Regions from separate parts of the Klebsiella sp. PK18 genome, predicted to be linked through region 3. Evidence: predicted binding sites of a transcription regulator. Region 3 holds the regulator's gene; each other region holds the start of a gene.
The links. Region 3 encodes Fur, which represses iron uptake genes when iron is present. Its sites were predicted from a motif close to ATAATAATGAGAACNACTATCAA; they were not measured.
Positions count from the first base shown of each region.

Region 1: the regulator Fur is predicted to act here: its motif matches at 1,226-1,248, upstream of AC3EMD_RS15695 (TonB-dependent siderophore receptor).
Region 2: the regulator Fur is predicted to act here: its motif matches at 995-1,017, upstream of efeU (iron uptake transporter permease EfeU).
Region 4: the regulator Fur is predicted to act here: its motif matches at 1,017-1,039, upstream of AC3EMD_RS06990 (Nramp family divalent metal transporter).

Region 1 covers NZ_CM173493.1:3,199,901-3,202,107, reverse strand. The annotation lists gene AC3EMD_RS15695 (TonB-dependent siderophore receptor) at 1-1,185, opposite strand, end outside; gene AC3EMD_RS15690 (septation protein A) at 1,457-1,996, opposite strand; gene AC3EMD_RS15685 (YciC family protein) at 2,051-2,207, opposite strand, start outside.
Region 2 covers NZ_CM173493.1:3,520,251-3,522,457, reverse strand. The annotation lists gene AC3EMD_RS17315 (NupC/NupG family nucleoside CNT transporter) at 1-802, opposite strand, end outside; gene efeU (iron uptake transporter permease EfeU) at 1,073-1,903, shown strand; gene efeO (iron uptake system protein EfeO) at 1,955-2,207, shown strand, end outside.
Region 3 covers NZ_CM173493.1:3,899,462-3,901,668, reverse strand. The annotation lists gene tcuR (tricarballylate utilization LysR family transcriptional regulator TcuR) at 25-957, opposite strand; gene fur (ferric iron uptake transcriptional regulator) at 1,085-1,537, opposite strand; gene fldA (flavodoxin FldA) at 1,829-2,207, opposite strand, start outside.
Region 4 covers NZ_CM173493.1:1,415,948-1,418,154, reverse strand. The annotation lists gene AC3EMD_RS06990 (Nramp family divalent metal transporter) at 1-975, opposite strand, end outside; gene nupC (nucleoside permease NupC) at 1,322-2,207, shown strand, end outside.

The sequences.
Region 1 (2,207 bases), 700 kb from region 3:
TGCCGGGTCGTGGAGCTGATCATGGTTCCATTCCATTCCCAGCGTCAGCGTCTGGTCCGCCAGCCAGAAGAAAGGCACATTGAATTCCGAGGTAGTACGCCAGGATTCCAGACGGCTGGTGGCATAATCCTCACTGTTGATCATACCCTCGACGCGGCCGGTGGAGCCTTCCTGCAGGCGGGTATTGTTGGTTTTCTCGTAGTAAACACCGGCTTTGGACTGGCCCCAATCCCATAGACCGTTGTAGGTCAGTCCCCAGGACTGGCGATAGAGGCGATTAGTTTCGTGGCCGTACAGGGAGTCCACCAGCCCGTTCGGGCTAAGATTGCCGTTGCTGTACTGGGTATCACCAGCATAGATATTCCCCTGGCGACTATAGGCGTAGCTGAAATCGAGGATCTGTTGCGGGGTCATTTTCCATGACAGCAAGGCGTTAATATCTTTATTGCGTACCCCTTCGCGCCCCGCAGCGTAAGAGCCGTTTTGCGCATGGTTAATATCCCAGGCGTCGGGTTCCGTTTTATTGATATTGCCATACAGGCGCATCGTCAGCGCTTCGCCGGCCAGTGGGCCGCTGAGATTGAAGTTAGCGCGATTGGTCGTGCCTTCCTTGTTGTTTTCCGGCTGGTTGGTAAAGAAAGACAGCGAACCGTGCCAGTTGTTGGTCGGGCGTTTGGTAATGATATTGACCACTCCGCCCGCCGCGCCGGAACCATAGCGCGCGGCTGCCGGACCGCGGAGAACTTCAATCCGTTCGACCATCTCTGCAGGTACCCAGTTGCTGTCGCCCCGGGTATCGCGTTCGCCGCGCCAGCTATAGCGAACCGCGTTACGTGACGTGACCGGTACCCCATCTATCAGGATCAGGGTGTTCTCCGGCCCCATGCCGCGGATATCAATCTGGCGGTTGTTGCCCCGACTGCCGCTGGCGCTGTTGCCGGTCAAGTTCACCCCGGGCATTTTACGGATGATGTCTGAGAGATCGTTGACCGGCGGCTGCTTAGCAATATCATCTGCCGTGATAATCGACACCCCGGGCTGTTGCTTAAGCACCTCTTCCGCCGTACTGCGCACAATCATCGTTTCGGTATCTTGTTCTGATTCTTCAGCAAAGGCGTTAGGGGCGAGGAGACTGGATATGACCAGCGCCAGGGTCGTGGGGACAGAATATTGCGGCGATCTCATGTAAATATCCTTTTCAAAGCAATGCAAAATGAGATCGAGAATATTAATGATAACCATTATCATTACAATGTAACGAGATGAATCTCCATAAAATCCTCACAATTACCGCAACTTTTTATGCAGTTGAGAGAAATCGTGAAGAGAGCCTGCACAGTGTGACCGGAAAGCTGTCAGCGTATGCGCTGAGGTTGTGTGGCTGCAGGGAATGTTTGCCAGCGCAGTGAGATTATAGGGGGTGAGCGCGGCGCGCGATGGCGCGCCGGCGGAGGAGTTAGTGGTGGTCGTCCTGCGGCATATGGCGGTAGATGTAGATCCCGCTCAGCAGGGTAAAGACCAGCGTGAGGGCGGTTAAGCCAAAGACCTTGAAGTTCACCCAGATATTCTGCGGCAGCCAGAAGGCGATATAGATATTGGCCAGCCCGCAAAGGATAAAGAACACCGCCCAGGCCAGGTTAAGCCGCGACCAGACCTGCTGCGGCAGGGCCAGCTCTTTGCCCAGCATGCGCTGGATCAACGGCTTTTTCATCACCCACTGGCTGAACAGCAGCGCGCCAGCGAACAGGGCATAGATCACCGTCACCTTCCATTTAATAAACTCATCATTGTGGAAGAAGAGAGTTAACCCGCCGAAGACGGCCACCAGCACAAAGGTGATCAGCGCCATTTTTTCGACTTTACGGTAGCGTACCCAGCTGTAGATCAGCACGATAGCGGTCGCGACGATCAGCGCGGTGGTGGCGGCGTAGATATCGTAAAGCTTATAGAAGGCAAAGAAGACCACCAGCGGTAAAAAATCCAGAAACTGCTTCATACATCGATCCCGTCTTTCAGGACGGACCGGGGAAGACCCCGATCCTGGTTAAGATTAGTTGCGGATAAGCATATACACGCGGAATAAATAGATCAGCAACAGGGCGGATATCAGGTTGCTGATGGTATTGATGACCACCGCGCCGACGTTTGGCGTCAGGACAGCAAAGCTGGAAGCGAACAGTAACAGCAGGGTTTTTGCCACCAGCCAG
Region 2 (2,207 bases), 380 kb from region 3:
CGTTAATGGCGCTGATCAGGGCGATAAAGCCGATCAGCATCGCCAGAATAATCATCGCCACTTTAAAGCCGGCCAGAATATATTCCCCGAGCATTTCAAAGAAACTCTGCGATTCATGCAGCTTCTCGAGTTTTATTTCCTGCTCGCTGTCCGGCCGCGTCGGGTTAATCACCGACAGCACGATAAAGGTACTGAACATATTCAGGATCAGCGCCGCGACGACATATTTGGCATCCAGCATGGTCATATAGGCGCCGACAATCGACAGCGATACGGTCGACATGGCCGTCGCCGCCATGGTGAACAGACGCCGTGAGGAGAGGTCGCCCAGTACGCCCTTGTAGGCGATGAAGTTCTCCGACTGGCCGAGGATCAGCGAGCTGACGGCGTTGAAAGATTCCAGCTTACCCATGCCGTTTACCTTCGACAGCAGGGTGCCGATGACACGAATGAAAATCGGCAGGATCCGCCAGTGCTGAAGAATACCAATCAGCGCGGAAATAAACACAATCGGACACAGGACGCCAAGAAAAATAAAGGCTAACCCTTTTTCGCTCATGCCGCCAAAGACGAAATTGGTCCCTTCGGCGGCAAAGCCTAACAGTGAAGCAAAAAAGCCGGAGATATTTTTCACCAGCCACAGGCCGCTTTCTGCGTGCAGGAAAAAGAAGGCGAGCGCTATTTCGATAATAATCAACTGGAGAATGTAACGAATACGAATTTTTTGTCTGTCGTAGCTGACAAGCCAGGCCAGGGCGAGGATCACCACCAGCGCCAGCAGGAAATGAAAAAATGCAGTCATGTTGTTCTTTTCGCAGGTCAATAAGGCCGCCATTTAGCCATAGCCGCCGCCACGGGTAAATATCTGGCGTAAAAAATCCTTTGCTTATTCTTTTCCCTCATAACAGGCGAATATTTTCGTAAGTCATTATTTGCCAGCGATTTATTTACAGATAGTCATCATTCTCTAAACATTTCGCTTGTGTTTCTGAGTATTGTAATGATAATCACTATCATAAATATTACCTGTTTTTGCATTCGTTGACGGTGCTTTACATTTAAGGGTATTGGCATGTTTGTCCCATTTCTCATTATGTTACGCGAAGGCCTTGAGGCGGCGCTGATTGTCAGCCTGATCGCCAGCTATCTGAAACGCACCCAGCGCGGCAACTGGATTGGCGTGATGTGGATTGGCGTGATCCTCGCGGCGGCGCTGTGTCTTGGCTTAGGCATTTTTATCAACGAAACCACCGGGGAATTTCCTCAGCGCGAACAGGAGTTGTTCGAGGGGATCGTCGCGGTCATCGCGGTGGTGATCCTGACCTGGATGGTCTTCTGGATGCGCAATGTCTCGCGCAACGTTAAACAGCAACTGGAGCAGGCCGTGGACAAGGCGCTGCAGCGCGGTAATCACCATGGCTGGGCGCTGGTGATGATGGTCTTTTTCGCCGTTGCCCGTGAGGGGCTGGAGTCGGTCTTCTTTCTGCTGGCGGCATTCCAGCAGGATGTCGGCATCTGGCCGCCGCTGGGGGCGCTGCTGGGCCTGGCCACGGCAATCGTGCTGGGCTTCCTGCTCTACTGGGGCGGTATCCGCCTTAACCTCGGCGTGTTCTTCAAATGGACCAGCCTGTTTATTCTGCTGGTGGCCGCTGGCCTGGCCGCGGGGGCGATCCGCGCCTTCCACGAGGCTGGCCTGTGGAACCTGTTCCAGGATACGGCCTTCGATCTGAGCAACGTGCTGTCGACGCATACGCTGTTCGGCACACTGCTTGAAGGGATCTTCGGCTACCAGGAGACCCCGAGCGTTAGCGAAGTGGCGGTCTATCTGCTTTATCTGATCCCGGCGCTGGTGCTGTTTGCCCTGCCGCCGCGGAATAATACCACTGCCTCGCGGGCTGCCTGACCGGGCGCTGCGAGCTTATAAGCGACACTCTACTTACCGAAAGGGATGATCATGATGATTCATTTTCGCCGTAATGCGCTGCGGGCGACCGTGGCCGCGCTGCTCAGCTCTGCATTGGGTGCTCAGGCTGCGGATATCCCGCAGGTCAAAGTCACCGTCAACGACAAGCAGTGCGAGCCGATGCAGGTGACCGTTAAAGCGGGTAAAACCCAGTTTATTATTCAGAACCATAGCCAGAAAGCGCTGGAGTGGGAAATTCTGAAAGGGGTCATGGTGGTAGAAGAGCGTGAGAACATCGCGCCGG
Region 3 (2,207 bases):
TATGGTGTAATGCTAAAGAGGGGTTTAGTGAGCGTAAAGGGTAGCACCCGGCCAGCGGTCAGACTCCACCAGCTGGCGCATGACTTTGCTGAGTATCACTCGAGCCGCAAGGCCTGCCGGAGTGAGTTCATCATCAGACAGACTGACCAGAAAGTTGGGGCGACTGAGTATCGGGTTGACGACGTCGATCACCCTCAGCGCCTGATGGTCGAGGTGGGAGATGGCGGCCCCGGGCTGCAGGGTGGCCCCCAGTCCGCTGCGCACGGCCTGCATCAGCAGGGCCAGACCGTCAATGTCCGCCACCACCTCAACGCTGAGATGATGCTGCTGGCAAACTGCCTCCAGCCTGCCGCGCAGGCCATGGCCATGGCCCTGGCTTGGCATAATCAACGGCAGGGAGGTGAGCTGGTCAGGGGAGATGTGGTCCTCCTGCAGGGGGGCCAACAGCGCATGGGTGCCAATCAGGAACAGGCGTTCTTCCAGCACCGGTCTGGCGCTCCAGCGCAGGATCTTTTCCTGCTGGAAAACGATAGCTAAATCGAGCTGGCGGGTGTTGATCATCCGCTCCAGATTACCGGAGAGGCTTTCCACCAAATGCAGGCGCACGTCGGGATAGCTTTCGCGCATCGCATTGATGAACGGGACGCCGAGAACGGAGGCGGTGCTGGGGGCCATGCCGACGCTAACGTGGCCTGACAGGCGCGCCTCGCGGGCGGCGAGGATGGCATCATCGGCATGGCGCAGCGCCAGCTGTGCCTGCGAGTAGAAAGCGAGACCCGCGCTGGTGGGCGTGACCCCGCGGGAGGTCCGCTGCAGCAGGCGAATGGCCAGTTCGTTTTCCAGGCGTGCGATCTGCTGGCTGAGCGCCGAGACGCCGATATTAAGATCAAGCGCGGCGCGCCCCATGCTGCCGGTTTCAACAATGCGCACAAAATAGCGTAGCTGGCGAAGTTCCATATCAACTCTCCGGACAAAACGGGGACGCGGGAAGGTCACCTGTGGGACGAGAGCGGTAAGGGCAGCAGAGGCGCCCATAAAAAAGCCAACCGGCAGGTTGGCTTTTCAGTCTCAGCGAAGCGGGGAATTATTTTTCCACCGCGTCGTGGGCGTGTTCGTCCTCGCGGCAATCACCTTCCGCACAATGACCGTACAGATACAGACTGTGGTTGGTCAGGCGGATGCCGTGGCGGGAGGCAATTTCACGCTGGCGTAATTCGATCGAGTCATCGCTGAATTCGATCACTTTGCCGCAGTCGAGGCAAATCAGGTGATCGTGGTGATGCTGCTGGGTCAGTTCGAAAACGGATTTACCGCCTTCAAAATTATGACGAGTCACGATACCGGCATCATCAAACTGGTTGAGTACGCGGTAAACGGTCGCCAGACCGATCTCTTCGCCCATGTCGATCAGGCGTTTATATAAGTCTTCCGCACTGACATGATGGTTATCCGGTTCCTGCAGCACTTCAAGGATTTTCAGTCGAGGAAGTGTGACTTTCAGGCCAGCCTTCTTTAATGCGGTATTGTTGTCAGTCATGCGGAATCTGTCCTGTTGCTAAACGATCTACTTCCTTCAACGGAAGTCATACAGAAATTAACCCGACGTAATGCGTCTCATTATAGAACTGCCACTGGTAAATGAAAACTGCAAGCATCAGGCCTGGTTTGCTGTCAAAAACGAGGCACCAGCTACAAACTGCGTCACGTGCCTCGTAGAATCAGAGGACATTGTACAGATATGTGATTAAAAGTTAAAAACTTGTAGCTATTAGTTTGATTGCTTTTGTCTATTAATGCGACGCAACTCAATGATTGCGCCGCTTAATCATCAGGCGTTTTTGATTTCTTCGAGGTGCAGCTCTTCGGCAACCTGCTTCACCCATTTCTCAACGCGCTCGTTGGTCAGCTCCGGCTGGCGGTCTTCATCAATGGCGAGGCCGACGAAGTGGTCGTCATCTGCCAGGCCTTTGGAGGCCTCAAAATGATACCCGGCTGTCGGCCAGTGACCGACGATGGTCGCGCCGCGCGGCTCAATGATGTCGCGGATGGTGCCCAGCGCGTCGCAGAAGTATTCTGCGTAGTCTTCCTGGTCGCCACAGCCGAACAGCGCCACCAGTTTACCATTGAAGTCGATCTCTTCCAGCGTCGGGAAGAAGTCGTCCCAGTCACACTGCGCTTCGCCGTAGTACCAGGTCGGGATACCGAGC
Region 4 (2,207 bases), 2.5 Mb from region 3:
CCACAGCGGAATATGAAAGCGGATAAACCCCTGCATGACGACCTGCCCTGCCAGGGTACCCACTACCGTCGATGATAAACCTGCAGCGACCAGGCTCAGACCAAAGATGGTCGCCGCCGCGTGGCTCAGCAGTGGCTCCAGCGTTCTATAAGCCTGATCGAGATCGGCGACGCCGGTATGGCCGTTGAAATGGAATGCCGCCGCGGCGGTCGCCATCATCGCCAGGTTGACGAACCCGGCAATGGTCATGGCAATCGCCACATCCCAGCGGGTCGCGTTATAGCGTTCTTTCCGCGTACCGCCGTGCAGATGCTGGGTAAGCGAGGAATGTAAGTAGATAACGTGCGGCATAATGGTCGCCCCCAGTACCCCGGCGGCTAAGAATACCGCCTCGCCGTTGGGCAGCGTAGGGATCACCAGCCCTTTTGTCAGGGGGGCCAGCGCGGGCTGAGAAAAGATCAACTCCACGACATAGGCCACGGCGACAAACAGCAGCAGCCCGCCGATCACCTTCTCCAGCGGTTTTTGCCCGCGCCGCTGCAGCATCAGGATCAGGAAGGTCGCCATCCCGGTCAGCACCGCCCCCTGCAGAAGCGACACGCCCAGAACCAGCTTAAAGCCAATCGCAGCGCCGATAAATTCAGCCAGGTCGGTGGCCATCGCAATGATTTCCGCCTGCACCCAATAGAACCATACCACCGGTCGCGGGTAATGGTCACGGATCTGCTCGGCCAGATTTTTGCCGGTGGCAATGCCCAGTTTGGCAGAGAGCACCTGGATCAGCATCGCCATCAGGTTGGCCCATACCACCACCCACAGCAGCTGATAGCCAAAGCTGGCGCCAGCCTGAATGTTAGTGGCGAAATTACCGGGGTCGATATAGCCAATGGCAGCGACGAAAGCGGGCCCCATGAGGGCGAGCTTCACCTTGCGCGCGGCGCGACTACTGCTATTCTCAACGCGACTGCTAGTCATCTTCTGCCTCTGGAAATATAGCCTTTGCTATGTTTCATGCTATCAAAATGCGAATGATTATCAAGTTCATTTAAAATGGAGATAATGATTGCTGTGATAGGCGGGAACAATAGCTGGCCGGAAATGAGAAACGGGCGTTAGAACACGAGAGCGTGCCCAGTACTAAGAGTAGTACAAGAATGCAACTTTTAAAACCTTTACGTAACATAACAAAAGTGGATGTTTGATCACTATTTTTGCCATTGGTCACAGTTCCTTGCAATAGTGTGCAATTGATCTCGTTTTCTTTAAAGCCGTTGCATAGAATGTGCACGGAAATTTAACCTGCCTCATATTTGGAGCAACTATGGACCGCGTCTTGCATTTTGTCCTCGCGATCGTTGTGGTGGCTATACTGGCCCTGTTGGTCAGTCACGACCGTAAAAAGATCCGTATTCGTTATGTTGTTCAACTGCTTGTCATCGAAGTCCTGCTGGCCTGGTTCTTCCTGAACTCCGATATTGGTCTGGGTTTTGTGAAAGGCTTCTCTGAGATGTTTGAAAAGCTTCTCGGGTTTGCCAACGAAGGGACAAACTTCGTGTTCGGCAGCATGAACGATAAAGGTCTGGCCTTCTTCTTCCTTAAGGTTCTGTGCCCTATCGTCTTCATTTCCGCGTTGATCGGTATTTTGCAGCATATTCGTATCCTGCCGATTGTCATCCGCGCCATCGGTACCGTTCTGTCGAAAATCAACGGCATGGGCAAGCTGGAATCCTTCAACGCCGTGAGCTCGCTGATCCTCGGTCAGTCGGAAAACTTTATCGCCTATAAAGATATTCTCGGCAAAATGTCGCGCAACCGCATGTACACCATGGCGGCGACGGCGATGTCCACCGTGTCGATGTCGATCGTAGGCGCGTACATGACCATGCTGCAGCCGAAGTATGTCGTCGCGGCGCTGGTGCTCAACATGTTCAGCACCTTTATCGTTCTGTCATTGATTAACCCGTACCGCGTGGAAGAGAGCGAAGAAAATCTGCAGATGTCGAATCTGCACGAAGGCCAGAGCTTCTTCGAAATGCTGGGCGAGTACATCCTGGCGGGCTTTAAAGTCGCGATTATCGTGGCGGCGATGCTGATCGGCTTCATCGCGCTGATCTCGGCCCTGAACGCCCTGTTCGCCACCGTGACCGGCTGGTTCGGCTACAGCATCTCCTTCCAGGGGATCCTCGGCTATATCTTCTACCCGGTTG